2 regions of the Vallitalea sediminicola genome follow, and region 1 is predicted to be linked to the other one. Evidence: riboswitches for the same ligand, from Rfam matches in the RefSeq annotation. Region 1 holds a riboswitch; the other holds the start of a gene.
What was found. Region 1 has a riboswitch for cobalamin ahead of ACX6CF_RS00235 (ABC transporter substrate-binding protein). Riboswitches for the same ligand answer to the same signal wherever they lie in the genome.
Positions count from the first base shown of each region.

Region 2: it holds a riboswitch for cobalamin, as region 1 does, so the genes downstream of both, ACX6CF_RS13190 (cobyric acid synthase) here and ACX6CF_RS00235 (ABC transporter substrate-binding protein) in region 1, are expected to answer to the same signal.

Region 1 is NZ_BTPT01000001.1:52,258-60,708, forward strand. Features, by position in the region: gene ACX6CF_RS00210 (ABC transporter permease) at 1-642, shown strand, start outside; partial or broken gene ACX6CF_RS00215 (P-II family nitrogen regulator) at 1,056-1,397, shown strand; partial or broken gene ACX6CF_RS00220 (ammonium transporter) at 1,430-2,647, shown strand; gene ACX6CF_RS00225 (ABC transporter ATP-binding protein) at 2,767-3,582, opposite strand; gene ACX6CF_RS00230 (FecCD family ABC transporter permease) at 3,569-4,579, opposite strand; gene ACX6CF_RS00235 (ABC transporter substrate-binding protein) at 4,579-5,679, opposite strand; cobalamin riboswitch at 5,870-6,076, opposite strand; cobalamin riboswitch at 6,206-6,353, shown strand; gene ACX6CF_RS00240 (sirohydrochlorin cobaltochelatase) at 6,489-7,268, shown strand; gene ACX6CF_RS00245 (cobyrinate a,c-diamide synthase) at 7,265-8,451, shown strand, end outside.
Region 2 is NZ_BTPT01000029.1:4,932-13,382, reverse strand. Features, by position in the region: gene bchH (magnesium chelatase subunit H) at 1-1,094, shown strand, start outside; gene ACX6CF_RS13205 (ATP-binding protein) at 1,672-2,694, shown strand; gene ACX6CF_RS13200 (magnesium chelatase subunit D family protein) at 2,705-4,633, shown strand; gene ACX6CF_RS13195 (alpha/beta hydrolase) at 4,826-6,247, opposite strand; cobalamin riboswitch at 6,417-6,593, shown strand; gene ACX6CF_RS13190 (cobyric acid synthase) at 6,782-8,269, shown strand; gene cbiB (adenosylcobinamide-phosphate synthase CbiB) at 8,431-8,451, shown strand, end outside.

The DNA.
Region 1 (8,451 bases):
GAAATAAGTTTATATCATTACACTAAATACATTACTCCACCATTGTTAGTTAGTAAACAGTTTGTTGATAGTAACTTTACTGAAGAAGAATTGGATTATTCTCGAGTTGGCTTGAATATTGAAGAGAATAGATATGATAAGGTTAAGCATAAAATAGTAGAAAAATTTCAATATGACGAAGAGGTTTACATAACTTATGTTGATAAGGAATTAAGAAAATTATATCAAAATAAAGCAAATGCTTTTGTAATGATTAACGCATTTATTGGTATGATAGCTATGATAAGTTTATGTATGTTAGTTAATATCATGTATACATCTATCGTAAATAGGAAAAGGGAATTCGGTATGTTAAGAGCTATTGGAATGACTAAGAAACAATTTAATAAATATCTTGTTTTTGAAGGTAATATATTAATATCTTTTATTACTATAATAAGTATTCCAGCAGGATATTTTATAACAAAATTGTCTTTTGATAATTTTGTAAGCATTCCTGAAAATAGTGAATTTATATTTGAATTTCCTTATTGGTGTTTAATAATAATCCCTGTATACTATATTATTATTAGGCTGATAATTAAAATGAGTTTGAAACGCATGGATAAAGAAAGTGTAGTTGATTTAATAAGATGTATTTAACTAACTATCAAAGAATACATAACGGGACAAGAATTTAACATAATATTATGTTAAATGAATGAGCGGCAGTGATGAAAACCATAAAAACTATAAAAATATATTTATGGGAACTATAATAACGATAAATACATACATATAAATAAATTAAATGAAGGACACTAAATAAAAAGTTGCATAAATCCATAAAAATGTGTTGACATATTTTCAAATTCGTATATAATGAATATATAAATATTGAACAGAAGTTACATGATAATCTTTTATTAATAAACACCTATTAAATACAATGATGTATTTTATTTTGTAGACAATGTGGTCTATATACTCTATCAAGAGTATGTAGGCTTTTTTCGTGTTTTAAAAAAGATTAGCGTAACCTATGTTCTACTAAAAGAAGGAGGTTAATAATGAGTAAAATAACCAAAATCGATATTATTACTCGCCCGAGTAAAGTAGAGGAATTAAAAGAAGCATTCAATGAAATAGGTATTACGGGTATGACATTTTCACATGTATTAGGATGTGGGCAGCAAAAAGGTAAAACAAAATATTATAGAGGAAATGAATATAGCATTGATTTACTACCAAAATCAAAAATAGAAGTAGTGGTTTGCGAAGTTCCAGTAGAAGTAGTTGTTGAAACAGCGCAAGAGGTACTTAGAACAGGTGAAATAGGAGACGGTAAGATCTTTATATATCCAGTAGAAAATGTAATCAAGGTTCGTACTGGAGAAGAAGGTGTAGAAGCTTTATAAAGTTAATATAAAAAAATAGGAGTGAAATTATTATGGAAGAAATCAAGTTTATATTAGATAACATGTGGATTTTAATAGCTACAACATTAGTATTTTTTATGCAAGCAGGATTTGCAATGGTTGAAACAGGTTTTACAAGAGCTAAAAATGCGGGAAACATAATAATGAAGAATTTAATGGACTTTGCAATTGGTTCAATAATGTTTTGGGTAATTGGATATGGATTGATGTACGGAAAATCGATAGGAGGATTAATTGGAACTCCTGATTTACTATTTCTTAATAATACTGATTATACAGCGCTTATATTTCAAACAGTTTTTTGTGCTACTGCGGCTACCATAGTATCAGGCGCAATGGCAGAAAGAACCAAGTTTATATCCTACTTGATATATAGTTTCTTCATATCAGTAATAATATATCCAGTAGCTGGACATTGGATATGGGGTGGAGGATGGTTGAGTCAACTTGGCTTCCACGATTTTGCAGGTTCAACTGTTGTTCACTCAGTTGGAGGATGGTGTGCCTTAGTAGGAGCTTCTATTCTTGGACCACGTATAGGGAAGTATACAAAAGATGGAAAATCAAAAGCTATACCAGGACATAGTTTGACACTAGGGGCATTAGGGGTATTCATACTTTGGTTTGGATGGTTTGGTTTTAACCCAGGTTCTCAGTTGGCAGCTTCGTCTGGAGCAGATATAGCATCAATATCAAAAATATTCGTTACAACAAACTTAGCAGCGGCAATTTCTGCTATTGTTACAATGATAGTTACATGGGTTAGATACAAAAAGCCAGATGTTTCAATGACCTTAAATGGTGCATTAGCAGGACTTGTTGCAATTACTGCTGGATGTGCAGTGGTTACTCCTGTGGGAGCTGTCATGATAGGTATTATTTCAGGTGTGACCATAATATTTGGTATAGAATTTATTGATAAAATATTGAAAATAGATGATCCAGTTGGAGCTATTGGTGTACATGGAATATCTGGAGCATTGGGAACTATCTGTGTTGGTTTATTCTCAGCAGATGCAGAAGTAGGATTAGGTCTATTCTATGGTGGAGGTTTTAGACAATTAGGTGTTCAGGCATTAGGAGTAATCACCGTAGCAGCTTGGGTAATAGCAATAGCATTTATCATCTTCAAAGCAGTTGATTTGACTATAGGATTAAGAGTAAATAAAAGAGAAGAGAACATAGGATTAGATATAGAAGAACATGGTATTGAGAGTTATGCTGATTTTGAGATAAAAGTGATGTAATATGTTAATATATCTATTAAGCAAGAAGGGACTGCCGTATAAAAATATTATAGGCTTTAGGAAGAGTGATTTTGTATGGCTAGAGTACAGCCCCTTCTGCTTTAACCAGATATATTTTTAAGAGGATTTTTCTTATATTTATTAGTATTCATCATAGGAATGAAGAATGGGCAATCATTATAATCATCCATTAATATTCTAACATCAAGGTTAAAAACATCATGTAAGATTTCCTTAGTAATTATACTCTTAGGATCACCTTGCTTATATATGTCTCCATCCTTGATGACAATTATTTTATCAGAATATCTAGCAGCTTGATTCAGGTCATGTAGAACCATGACAATAGTTAACTTCATTGTATGATTAAGCTTTCTAACCAATTCCAATACTTCAAATTGATGACTGATATCAAGATATGTTGTGGGTTCATCCAATAGAAGAATATTGGGTTTTTGACATAGTGCCATAGCAATCCATGCCCTTTGACGTTCTCCACCAGATAGAGTGGTAACTTGTCTATCTTTTAGATGTTCCATTTTAGTCAGCTCTATTGCCCAGTTAATAATATCAATGTCTTCTTTATGAAGTTTGGCAGTCCAATCAAGATGTGGATATCTTCCATAACTAACTAGGTCAAAGACTGTAAAATCATCAGGTGCAGTAGGAGATTGAGGTAATATGGACATTTCTTTTGCTAATAACTTAGTATCCATCTGAAAAATTGAATTCCCATTAAGGTATACATCACCATATTTAGGTTTTAGATTTCTTGATAATGCTTTTAATAGGGTTGATTTGCCGCAACCATTTGTACCTATCAAGGTATTTATGGAACCTTTTTTTATGTTCAAGGAAAGGTTATCGATTATATTGTTTTTGCCATAATTAATTGTCACTGAATTAGTTCTTAACACGATTTTTCAAGCCGCCTCTCAATAGGAATATAAAAAATGGTGCGCCAAGCATTGACATAACAATACCTACAGGTATTTCTACAGGGTCCATAACTATTCTTGCGATTGTATCACAAAACATCATCAAAGATGCTCCCAGTAAAGCACTTGCAGGAAATAGATATCTATAGTCAGAACCGATTATAAGTCTTGTTATATGAGGTACAATCAATCCAACAAATCCTAACAATCCAACATTACTTGCTGAGCTGGCTGCTAGTAGTGAAGCTAAAGCAATAAAAATTTTTCTTACTCTCTCAATTTTCAGTCCTAGTCCTGTGGCTATTTCGTCACCAAGCATTAATATATTCAATTTCTTAGATAATAAGAAAGCTACAATTAATCCAAATAGTGCATAAGGCCATAATGCATAGAAATCTTTCCAAGTCTTAGCGGCTAAACTACCTACCATAAAACCTAATGCATTTTGCACTCTGTCAGGATAGAAGATTAGGATTGTATTAATCCAAGCTCCTAAAAATGATGATACAGCAATACCTGCTAATATCATTCTAAGTGGCTTAATACCATTCTTCCAAGAAAGTATGTATATTAACATAGTAGTAAATAATGCAAAAGCAAAAGCAATTGGTGTAACAAGATAATCATAATCAGGAAAGACAACTAGGATGAAAACAGCACCTAATCCCGCTCCAGAAGAAACACCAATAGTATTAGGTGAAGCTAGGGGGTTTCTCATTACCCCCTGTAACATGCCTCCAGCCAAAGACAAACATATACCAACAGTTCCAGCTACAAGTGACCTTGGAACTCTTACTTTCCATATAATATTTCTATTGACTCCTGTTTCATCAATAAATATAGCTTTTAATATTTCTGGAACTGATATCTTAAAAGCACCTAAACTAATACTAAAAAGAAATGATATGAAAGTAACAATTAGCAAAATGATTAGTATGGTAATCTTATAAGAATGTCTGTTTTTTAATTCGTTCATTATTTAAATACCTGAGGATATAATATTTTAGCTAAATATTCAAATGCTTCAGGATATTTTGCATTTGGTTTGTAATGGAATAATTCTGGTGGAAGATAATGTACATTACCTTCTTTTATTGCTGTAAGTGTAGCCCATGCTTCATTTGATTCTAAGTCATCTTTTATACGAGTCTTAACTTTTTCAAGATCCCCCATAGGAACAACTAATATTACATCAGGGTCTTTTTCAAGGATTTTTTCCAAACTAAAATCTACTTTTGAACTATTTTCAACTGGTGAATCAGTAATAATATTGTTAGCTCCAAGCATTTCTAACATATTTCCTACTAGACCTGTAGAAAGTTCTGCTTTTACATATTTTGAAGAACCAAATAAAATAAATACATTAGGCTGTTCTTCTTTTTTTGCTTTTTCACAGATTTTATTTACATTTTCCTGTAGAGCTTTTACTTCTGAATCATAAATATCATCTCTACCAGTAATCTTTGTAAATAATCTTAATGTATCATTAAATCTACTGTAAGGATTATTACTAACATCAACATATGCATATTCTATGTTATTGCTTTTTAGTATATCTTCCATTTCTACGTGTTGGCTTCTAGTTGAGCTTAAGATAACTAAGTCAGGTTCTAGAGATAATATTTTTTCAACACTAGGTGCGTTTACTTTTCCCACTTGTTCAATATCCTTAGCAGCTTCTGGAACATTAGTTTTACCACTTACTCTAGCAATGGCTTCTCCACCTGCTAGATACCAGATATCTAGAATAGAATTCATAAGAACAACAACTTTTTTTGGATTCTTAGTAATTGTTTGTTCATCACCTAATGGGTTCAAATATGTAATAGTTGTATCAGTATCTTCGACTATGAATTCGGGTAATGCCTGTGAATCTTCAGTTGCAGAATCTTTTTCTGAATCATCACTAGATGTAGCTGTATCTTTTTCAACATCTTTATCTTCATCAGTAGTTTTCTCAGTGTTATCTGGAGTAACAGTAGTTTTTGATGAATCCTGCTGTTTAGAACATCCACTAAATGAAGTAACGGTCAAAATAAAGATTAATAAAATGGCGATACGTTTCATGTTTTTCATTATTAAAGTCCTCCTAGAAATTCTTTTATTAAGGTATCATTGAATTTTAATCTAATAGTCTTTTAAGGAGTGATATAAATAAAAAAACCTACAACTAATCGTTGTAAGTTATATTAACAAATTAAATAAGTTTATCATATGTAAAATTATTAATTAATTAATGTAATCGTATCTTCTCACCCGAAGTTAGTTACATGGATTATTAAAGGCAGGTTTCCTGACTCGTAGTTCAATTTACTCTCTTAATCTTCCCAGTTTCCCAGTGATATATCTAAGATTTCATCCCTACTTACAGTAGCGGGGGCTGTAGAGGATTCACACCTCATTCCCTATTATCTTATAATGGTAAATTTTGTTGGTTTAACATTATAAAAGCACCTTCAAAGAACTATTAAATTTTAAAGAAATAGTATCATAGTTTTATGGTAATGTCAATGTGATATGGATAGCATTACATTATTAATGTTTCATTGACATAGGGCTTTATATGATTTATTATAAGATTAAATTAATTAACGATTAAATAGAAATATATATGTTTGAGGATAATTCTTATTAATTCTCAAAGGGAATCAGGTTAGAATCCTGAACGGTCACGCCACTGTGTAAATAATTTCCTTTTATATTAAGGAAGTTATTATAGTCAGAGTACCTATTTTAATCCTAATACACTTACGTATTATTTTGCGTAAAAACTTTGCGAGGGACAGAGGGTGTAACTATTTATTATTCATTAATAAATAATGTATATCATACTCTTATCTCGTTGTAGGTAAGAGTTTTTTATTATATATAAGGAGGCAGTTATTATGGAAAAGAAAAAAGCGATATTAGTTGTAAGTTTTGGAAGTAGTTATGAAAGTGCAAGAAGAGAACAGATAGAACCTATAGAAAAATTGATAGAGACTACATACACTGATTATAAGGTAGTACGTGCATTTACATCTAACATAATAATAAGAAAGTTAAAAGAAAAAAATATATTAATAGATACACCAAAGGAAGCATTAAAACGATTGATTGAAGAAGGTTTTGAACACATCATTGTACAACCAACCCATATAATACCAGGTTTTGAGTATGATAAGATAAAAACAATAGTTAATATAATGAATCATAATAAAAATGTACATATTACTCTTTCATGCCCTTTGCTATATCATAAAAATGATTATAAAGAAGTTATAGAAGCATTGAAAACTTATATCCCTAGTGTAGATACTAATGAAGCTGTTGTATTGCTAGGGCATGGTACTGAACATTATGCTAATACAAGCTATTATTATTTACAATATCTTCTAGAAAATGAACAGTTACCAATATTGATAGGAACTATAGAAGATGGAATTGAATCAATTATCAAGAGATTGAAAAAAGGAAAATACAGTAAAGCAGTTCTTATGCCATTTTTGGTAGTTGCAGGAGATCATGCCCACAATGATATGGCAGGAGACGAAGAAGATTCATGGAAAAATGTACTAATTGCTAATGATATAGAAGTTAGAACAATAACTAAAGGATTAGGTGGTAACCAAGCAATTAGAAAAATTTATCTTAATCACCTAAAGGAAGCAGTGAATAATCAATGATGACGGAAAAACCTAGATTAATTATATCAGCTCCAAATAGCGGAACGGGTAAAACGACTCTTACAATAGCGTTAATGGCCGCATTATGTAAAAGAGGATTAAAAGTACAACCATATAAAGTAGGACCTGATTACATAGACACGGGATTCCATGAAAGTGTAACTGGTAGACCCAGTATTAACATAGATGGATGGCTTTTGAAAGACCAGATGAACAGATATCTATTTGATAAATATAATCAAGATGCAGACATAAGTATCATTGAAGGTGTCATGGGATTATATGATGGTTATGGCAGTGAGCCTATGATTGGTAGTACAGCGCATATATCCAAGATACTGAAATCCCCTGTTATATTGGTGATGAATGTAAAGGGAATGTCAACCAGTGCTGCGGCAATAGTTCATGGAATGAAAACTTTTAGAGATATCTCGATAAAAGGCGTAATAATTAATCTTCCCATGTCAGAAAGACATTATGAAATATTAAAAGAAACTATTGAAATCAATACGGATGTTCCAGTAATAGGATATCTACCAAAACTAGATGAAGTGAAACTGGAAAGCAGACATCTAGGACTTATTCAAAGTAGTGAAATAAGGGATATGAATGCAAAGATTCATAAACTCGCAGATACTATCACTGATACTGTAGATATTGATAAGTTGATTGAGATAGCTGGGAATGCAGAACCATTAGAAGAGCCTGATAGAGTTAAAACCAATAATCAATTTGATGTACATATTGCTGTAGCAAAAGATAAAGCATTCTCATTTCATTACAATGAAAATATAGAAATATTAATAGAATTAGGAGCTCATATTCATTACTTTAGTCCTCTACGAGATAAATCATTACCTGATAAATGTGATGGGATATATCTAGCAGGTGGTTACCCTGAAGTATTTGCCAAGGAACTGTCAAATAATACTAGTCTGATGGAAGATATTAGGAAAAAAGCCGATGAAGATATTCCTATATATGCAGAGTGCGGAGGGTATATGTATCTTCATGAGACTATTACCAATCTGGAAAATGAAACATATGAAATGGTTGGAATATATAAGGGTGGAGCATATATGAAAAAAAGACTCCAGAATTTTGGGTATGTTTCGGTAAAAGCAGATAAGGATACTCCTATATTCAATGAGAATACAGTATTCAGAGCACATGAATTTCACAG
Region 2 (8,451 bases), on a different contig from region 1:
ATGGTGAATACCCTAAAAGTATAGCAGTAGTTTTATGGGGACTTGAAACTTCCAGAACACAAGGGGAAACAGTGGGACAAATATTGGCTTATCTAGGGATCAGGCTTGGACAATCAAGGAATGTATGGGAACCTAAATACGAGATAATACCTGAGAAAGAATTGAATAGACCCAGAATTGATGTAGTCATAAATATGTGTGGTTTCTTTAGAGATATGTTCTCTAATATAATCCATGATCTGAATGAATTATTTGAGTTGTTATATGAAATAGATGAAAGTGATGAGTTTAACTATTTTATAGCTAATAGCAAGAAAGTGTATAAAAAATTATTAAATGATGGTTATGATAATGATGAAGCCCTGGAGCTATGCAGATCTAGAATATTTGGACCAGCAGAAGGTGAATATGGAACAGGTATCACTAAGCTTTTTGAAACTAAGAATTGGGAAAATGAATCTCAGATTGGTGAAACTTTTGTTAAGAGTTTAAATCATGTATATAGTAAGAATCATAGAGGAAAAGAAGCAGGAGAATTGCTTAATAATAATTTGAGTTCTGTGGATGTAGTTTCGCAAATAAGAAGTAATCATGAGTATGAGGTAACAGACCTTGACCATTACTATGAGTTTTTTGGTGGACTTGCTAAATCAGTAGAAATGGCAAAAGGGTCAAAAGCTGAAATATATATTACCGATACAACAGGTGAGAGAATCGAAACAGAAGGTGTGGAGAAATCCATAAATAGAGGGATTAGAACAAGAGTGCTGAATCCAAAATGGATAGATGGTATGTTGGAGCATAAATATCATGGAGTTCAGAAAATATCAGATAGATTTGAGAATATTATGGGGTTGGCGGCTACTACTAATAAGGTGGAAGAGTGGATTTATGATGATTTGCATAGTAAATATATTGATGATGATGAGATGAGGGAGAGACTGAAAGAGAATAATAAGTGGGCTTATTTTTCTATTGTTGAACAGATGATGGAGTATGAGAAGAGAGGTTATTGGAAGGCTACAGATGAACAGAAGGAGAAGTTGATGGAGGTTTATTTGGAGTTGGAGGGGGATATTGAAGAGGATGTTTAAATAGAATACTACTACTAAGGGGCAACAGTCAGGTTGTAAAGTGTTATAATCACTTGCCTTACTCTGAGAAGCGATCGGTCTGCGTGATTATAACACTTTACAAGCTTCGGTTGGTGCCAATTCATGGATAGTGGGGAATCTGAAGGAGATAGATAGTTATTTGTTGAGTGTATGTACATTGTATTTGTTTCTTGGTTAATTTTTGATATGGCTTTAGGGTACTTTAAGTATATTTATATTTAAATACGAATACTTAGTATGTTTTAATTAAAATACTGAAGTATCCTGTAGTTAGGCTAGTAATATGTGTATTTCGAGTTTTTAAGGACGCCGAACCCAGCTTTTTGCTCAGGACGAGCAAGTAGCTGGCGAAACATATACCTATACTATTTTGCAAAAGCCACGTAAGAACAAAACATTTTTCTGACTTACTTGTAAGATTATATGATTACAATAGTGGTAATTCGTAAAAGAAATCAGTATAAGTTAATCTAAATAATAGTAAAAAAATTATAATAATTATATAATATTTTTTAATAATTTATATTAAATTAGAATAGTAAAAGGAGTTAGAGTTATGAAAAATATAAAAAAGCAATACCCCTTCACTGCGATAGTGGGACAAGATAATATGAAGAAAGCTCTTTTGCTTAATGTAATTAATCCATCTCTTGGAGGTGTTTTGATTAGAGGGGAGAAGGGAACAGCTAAATCTACTGCTGTGAGAGCTTTAGCTGATTTATTGCCGGAGAGAAAAGAGATGAAGGATTGTAAGTTCCATTGTAATCCAGATGATATAAGCGTATGTTGTGATTCATGTGTTGATTTGATCAAGTCTGGAGATGCAGATACTAAAACAGGGAAGATGAGGGTTGTTGATTTGCCTGTAAGTGCAACGGAGGATAGAGTTGTGGGGACACTGGATATTGAACATGCTATTAAGATGGGTGAGAAGAAATTTGAATCTGGAATTTTAGCGGAAGCTAATAGAAACATACTTTATATTGATGAAGTCAATTTGTTGGATGACCATGTTGTGGATATTTTGCTTGATTCAGCGGCCATGGGAGTTAATACTATTGAGAGAGAAGGGATTTCTTATACTCACCCTGCTAGGTTTGTATTGGTTGGTACTATGAATCCAGAAGAAGGAGACCTTAGACCACAGCTTCTTGATAGGTTCGGGCTTGTTGTAGAAGTTATGGGAGAGAAGGAAACAGGAAAAAGAGTTGAGGTTATTAAGAGAAGATTAGAGTATGAGGCAAATCCTGAAAAGTTTGTTGATAAGTATATTGATGAAAATACCAGATTGAATGAAAGGATTATGAATGCTAAGAGTATAATAGGTTCGGTTGAATACGATGATGAAATATTGGATATAGTGGCAAGGTTGTCTATTGAGTTAGAAGTAGATGGACATAGGGCAGATATAACTATGGTGAAAACAGCAGTTACTAATGCTGCATTTAATGGAAGAACTAAGGTTACTAAAGAAGATTTGTTGGAGGCCGCGGAGTTAGTATTACCACATAGAATGAGAAGAAGACCTTTTGAAGAAGGAGTATTAGACTTTGAAAGGGTAAAACAAATTATTGGATAAGGTGACTACTATGAATAGATCAGAAGTGGTATTTCCTTTTGCAGCAATAGCTGGACAGGAAAATGTTAAGAAAGCTCTTTTACTCAATGCAGTTAATCCTAGTATTGGCGGTGTTTTAATTAGCGGAGAAAAAGGTACAGCAAAATCTACTTTGGTAAGGGGATTAGCTGATGTTATCAGAGAAAGTGTTATAGACTTGCCATTAAATATAACAGAGGATAGACTTATAGGTACTATAGACATTGAGACAGCAATCTCTAAAGGTGAAAAAGCTATAGATTATGGTGTTTTGCATAAGGCGAATGAAAATATTTTATATGTTGATGAAGTTAATCTGTTGAGTGAACATATTGTTAACTGCTTGCTGGAAGTATCATCTTCTGGTATTAATAAAATAGAAAGAGAAGGATTATCCTATAGCCATGAATCTAGGTTCATATTAATAGGAACAATGAATCCTGAGGAGGGTTATCTACGGTCACAATTTATAGATAGATTCGGGTTGTATGTGGAGAGTAGAGGTTCAAGAGATATTCAGGAGCGTAAGCAGATAATCAAAAGAAGATTAGATTATGAATTAGACCCAATTAGATTTTCTGGTAAGTGGGAAAAGGAAAATAATAATATAAGAGAAAAGATTATTAATGCTAAAGAGATTCTTGAAAAAGTTGTAGTAGATGAAGAACAATTGTATTTTGCGGCAGAGATAGCAAAAGCGGGAAATTGTTCAGGTCATAGAGCTGAGATATCCATAGTAGAAACGGCTAAAGCTATAGCTGCACTTGATATGAGAAAAGTAGTTGTTAAGGATGATATTGAAGAAGCAGCAAGTTATAGTTTGCCTCATAGAATAAGGGAAATACCTAATTTCAATGATAATAAAAAAGAGACAAATAATAATAGTGATAGTACATCTGATAATGAGATACAAAAAAACGATAAATCCAATAGTATTAAAGATGATTATATTAACCAAAGTGATACAAGGAATAATGATCTCAATAATATAGGGGATAATGAGTTAACTGCTGATGAGTATAGTGGTGAAAATGATAATAACAATCAAAACAATAATGAGGTGAACAACAAAGCTCATTTCCAAGAAAAGATTGAATTACCATTATATGATGACAAAATTATTCCCTTGGAAGTAAATTCTCATAATAATCCTAAAAAAATACTAGGAACAGGAAAAAGAACTAAAGTAAAAAATGATTCCCTAAGAGGTAGATATATTAAGTATTCTATTCCAAAAGGAAAAGTTCGTTCTATTGCATTTGATGCTACATTCAGAGCTGCATTACCCTATCAAAAATTAAGATGTAGAGACCAAGTAGCTATTGCTATAGAAAAGTCAGATTTCAGAGAGAAAATCAGAGAAAGAAGAACCGGAAGTACAATATTATTTGTAGTTGATGCAAGTGGTTCTATGGGAACAAAACAACGAATGAGGGCTGTAAAATCAGCAATTATTTCAATGCTTAATGATGCTTATCAAAAGAGGGATAAAGTAGGTATGATTGCCTTTAGAAAAGATAAAGCTGAAGTTTTACTTCCTATAACCAAAAGTGTAGATATGGCAGAGAAGAGGCTTAAGAATATACCTACAGGGGGGAAAACCCCTTTAGCTTCTGGGTTATATTTGACGTATGAGTTACTAAAATCTTATAAGATAAAGGAACCAGATACAGAACCTTTGATAGTACTAGTTACAGATGGTAAAGCCAATGTATCATTAAACAAAGGTAAACCTATAGATGATGCATTACATATGGCTAAAATGATAAAAAATGAAGGCTTTCAAACTATGGTTGTTGATACGGAAAGTGGTTTTATCCAATTAGGATTAGGCAAAAAACTTTCAGATGAAATAAATGGAGAGTATTATAAATTAGAAGATTTGAAAGCAAAAGAATTGAAGAGTATTGTTAAAAGATAATATCAGATAATACATTTTTTGAGATGGCTACAAGTTTTGGAAGATAGATTAGGTTTAGCTATTCATACCATTAAATGTCCTGTTTAAAGGGTATGCGCTATGCCGTTTATGGCTTCGCTCACCGCTAAATCTAGTCTATCTTCTTTTATATTGACGTTAGAAATGTATTATCTGACTTTCTAACTTGCTTTATTAATTAGAAGAAATCCATTCTGAAATATCATCAATAACTTTTTCATCTACCTGAGAAGGTATAAAATATTCATCAGGATTAGGAGTGCCTTCGCCTTTAGTGAATATATGATTAAGTCCGTCGTATAACTTGAAAGTTACATTAGCTTTTGATTCTAAGCTTTCTTTCCACATATTGAAATCTTCTACAGTAACTTGATAATCTCTTTTACCTTGTAAAATTAGCATTGGTTTTGTAATATCTTTTGCAGCAATAGTTGGTTTATAATCTTTTAGATCCAGGTAATAATCTTTACCGAGACCACCCAAATCTGCTGTTGTATAATTACTGGATTCATCAATTGTTTTTACTTTATCATAGACGCTCCTATAATAATCAATTTGTTTTTGTTCTTCATCAGTAATCTTACCATCTAGATTAGATAAATAAGGTATTTGATATATCAATAGATCTTCCATCGGTCTAGCAGGACCAGCAAAAATAATATAGCCATTAGCATTAGGAATTTCATTAGCTATACGTGGCATCAAATAACCGCTGAGACTATGACCAAGTACATAAACACCTGTAGAATTAATGTCTTTATTATCAAGGATATAATTGTAAGCATATACTACATCGTCTATGGTTTCATCATAAACAGTCAATTCCTCTTGCTCTGCTATCCATTTACTACGGTGAGCAAATACTCTTTTATCATATCTAAGAACTCCAATACCTTTACTTGCAAGTCCGTATGCAATATCTCTAAATGGCTTATTAGGTCCTACAGTTTCATCTTTATCTTGTGGACCAGAACCATGTGCAAGAATGATAATAGGATATTCATCTTTGTCTTTTGGAATAGTTAATATTCCTGGTAGTCGATATTCTTCGTGACCGAATTCCACAGGTATTTCTTTTGCATTTTCAGGAATACTTACTTCAACTGCTGCATCTTTAGCTGGTGTTAGAGAAAAACCTTCTATAACTTTATCTTTGTTGAATGATACAGTACAGTTGATATTACTTTTACTGTATTTATTTGTTATGGTAACTATTGTATGAGTATCTGTATTAGTTGTGTTGGTGGATATTGTTTCAATGAATTTACCTACTAAACCATTAATCTGACTATCTGTTGATTTTAACATCTCTTCATTAATCATCTGTTTTAGTTGTAAAGAAAAATTGAAGTTATTACTAATGAATTCAAAATCTTTAGCGATAAAAGCATTATTTATGCTGGTAGCTATTTCCTCTTCAGTACCATCTACCAATGTATCAGTATCTGATTGATCTGTATCAGACGTATCATCTTTTATATCAGATTGTTCATTTTTAGTAACATTTTCTGGCTCTTTATTTTCTTTTGTTTCTGTTGCTTTACATCCAGCTAATAGTAGTGCAATTATTGTTAATGAAAGAATAAATTTCTTCATATGATATCGCTCCTTTTATAGTTATTAGATTATTAGACAAATATCTAAATGTTTATTTAAAGTATAATCTAAAAACTAAATTGTGTCAAGATATTGATTTTATATTTGTTATAGAATATAATGATTTCATATATATAATTTAATATATGCTTACTATTATTATTTATAATTTAATAAAAGTGAGTAAAATAATCTATATTTATAAGGAAACTGGTGAAAATCCAGTACAGCCACCGCTACTGTATTTACTACTAATGCAATAAAAGCCACTGAATTAGTTTTTGGGAAGGCATTGCGTTAGGTTACATGTATAAGTCAGGATACTTTTTTAGATTACTAAGTATATTAAATCCAGATTGCGTGTGGAGATATGGGTTTGTTTTAATGTATATCTATAATATAAATTAATTCTAATACACATTTCTGCAAACATTATTCCTCATTAAGAATGGCAAGTTTTTTATTACCTATAACTCAATATAGTTTAAAAGTAACTATTAAAAATGCATCGTGCATAAAAAATGGAGTGAGAAAATGAATAATATAATGTTTCAAGGAACAGCTTCTACCGTTGGTAAAAGTATACTTACAGCTGCTTTATGCAGAATATTAAATGATGATGGAATTAGTGTAGCTCCATTTAAATCACAGAATATGGCGCTTAATTCTTTTGTGACAGAAGACGGAAAAGAGATGGGAAGAGCTCAAGTTGTACAAGCTGAAGCTGCTCGTATAAAATCTACTGTTGAAATGAATCCAATTCTTCTAAAACCGACTAGTGATGTTGGAAGTCAGGTAATATTGAATGGTAAAATATTCAAGAATATGTGTGCAAAAGATTATTTTGGTACAAAAGCCGGATTAAAAGATCATATAGTAGAGGCTTACAACAAGTTACAATCTAAATATGATGTTATTGTATTAGAAGGAGCAGGAAGTCCAGCAGAAATTAATCTTAGAGAGAACGATATTGTTAACATGGGTATGGCTGAGATGGTAGATGCACCTGTAGTACTTATTGGTGATATTGATAAAGGAGGAGTTTTTGCCTCAATCTATGGAACAGTTATGCTTCTTGAACCAGAAGAAAGAAAAAGAATCAAAGGATATGTTATCAACAAATTCAGAGGGGACGAAAAGATTCTTCAACCAGGTATAGACATGTTCTATAAAAAACTACAAATACCATGTCTAGGAGTTATTCCCTTCAAACCATTAAAAATAGACGATGAAGATAGCGTTACAGAAAGATTTGATAGAAAAACAGAGGGAGATATTATAATTGGTGTCCTTCGATTACCATATATGTCTAATTTTACTGATTTCACAGTATTTGAATTAGAAGATGGTGTATCCGTTAGATATATAAAAGAAAACGAAGACTTTGAAGGTGTCGACCTATTAATCATACCAGGCAGCAAAAATACCCTTAAAGACATGGAATACATACATAATTCCTCACTAAAAGCAGGTATCTACAGAGCTCATAGAAATGATATACCCATAATTGGTATATGCGGAGGCTATCAAATGCTCGGAGAAACCATAACCGATGAAAAAGGCGTAGAAACTGTCATGAACAGTATTAACGGTCTAGGTCTATTAGAAATAAAAACAGAAATGGAAGAAATAAAACAAACAACCCAAATAACAGGAAACATAATGCTAGAAATCCCCTTCGCAAAAAACTCCTGTAACCTAAAAGTAAACGGATACGAAATCCACATGGGTAAAACCCATCTAATGGGAGAAACTCTACCACTTGTTAAACTAACAGATGGACGACTAGACGGAGCAATCAATTCTAAGAAAAACGTGTTTGGAACGTATCTACATGGAATATTCGATAACGATGAATTGCGTAAAAAAATACTAGACCAAATAAGAAACAAAAAAGGATTAAATTGCAATAACAACATAGACTACGCAAAATTAAAAGACATGGAATACGACAAACTAGCAAAACTAGTACGTCAACATATTGACCTAGAAAAAATTAAAGACATAATTTACAATAGTTGATTTATAGAGACAATCAATTGCTACTACCACACGGGTAGAAGAGTAAAGTATTAGAATCACGCAGACCGACCGCTTCTCAGGGTAAGGCAAGTGATTCTAATACTTTGCCCTGACCCCTTTCAACAATTCCATAAAAAATCCACATCTAAGAGGTGTTATCATTGAAAGTTATTATAATAATA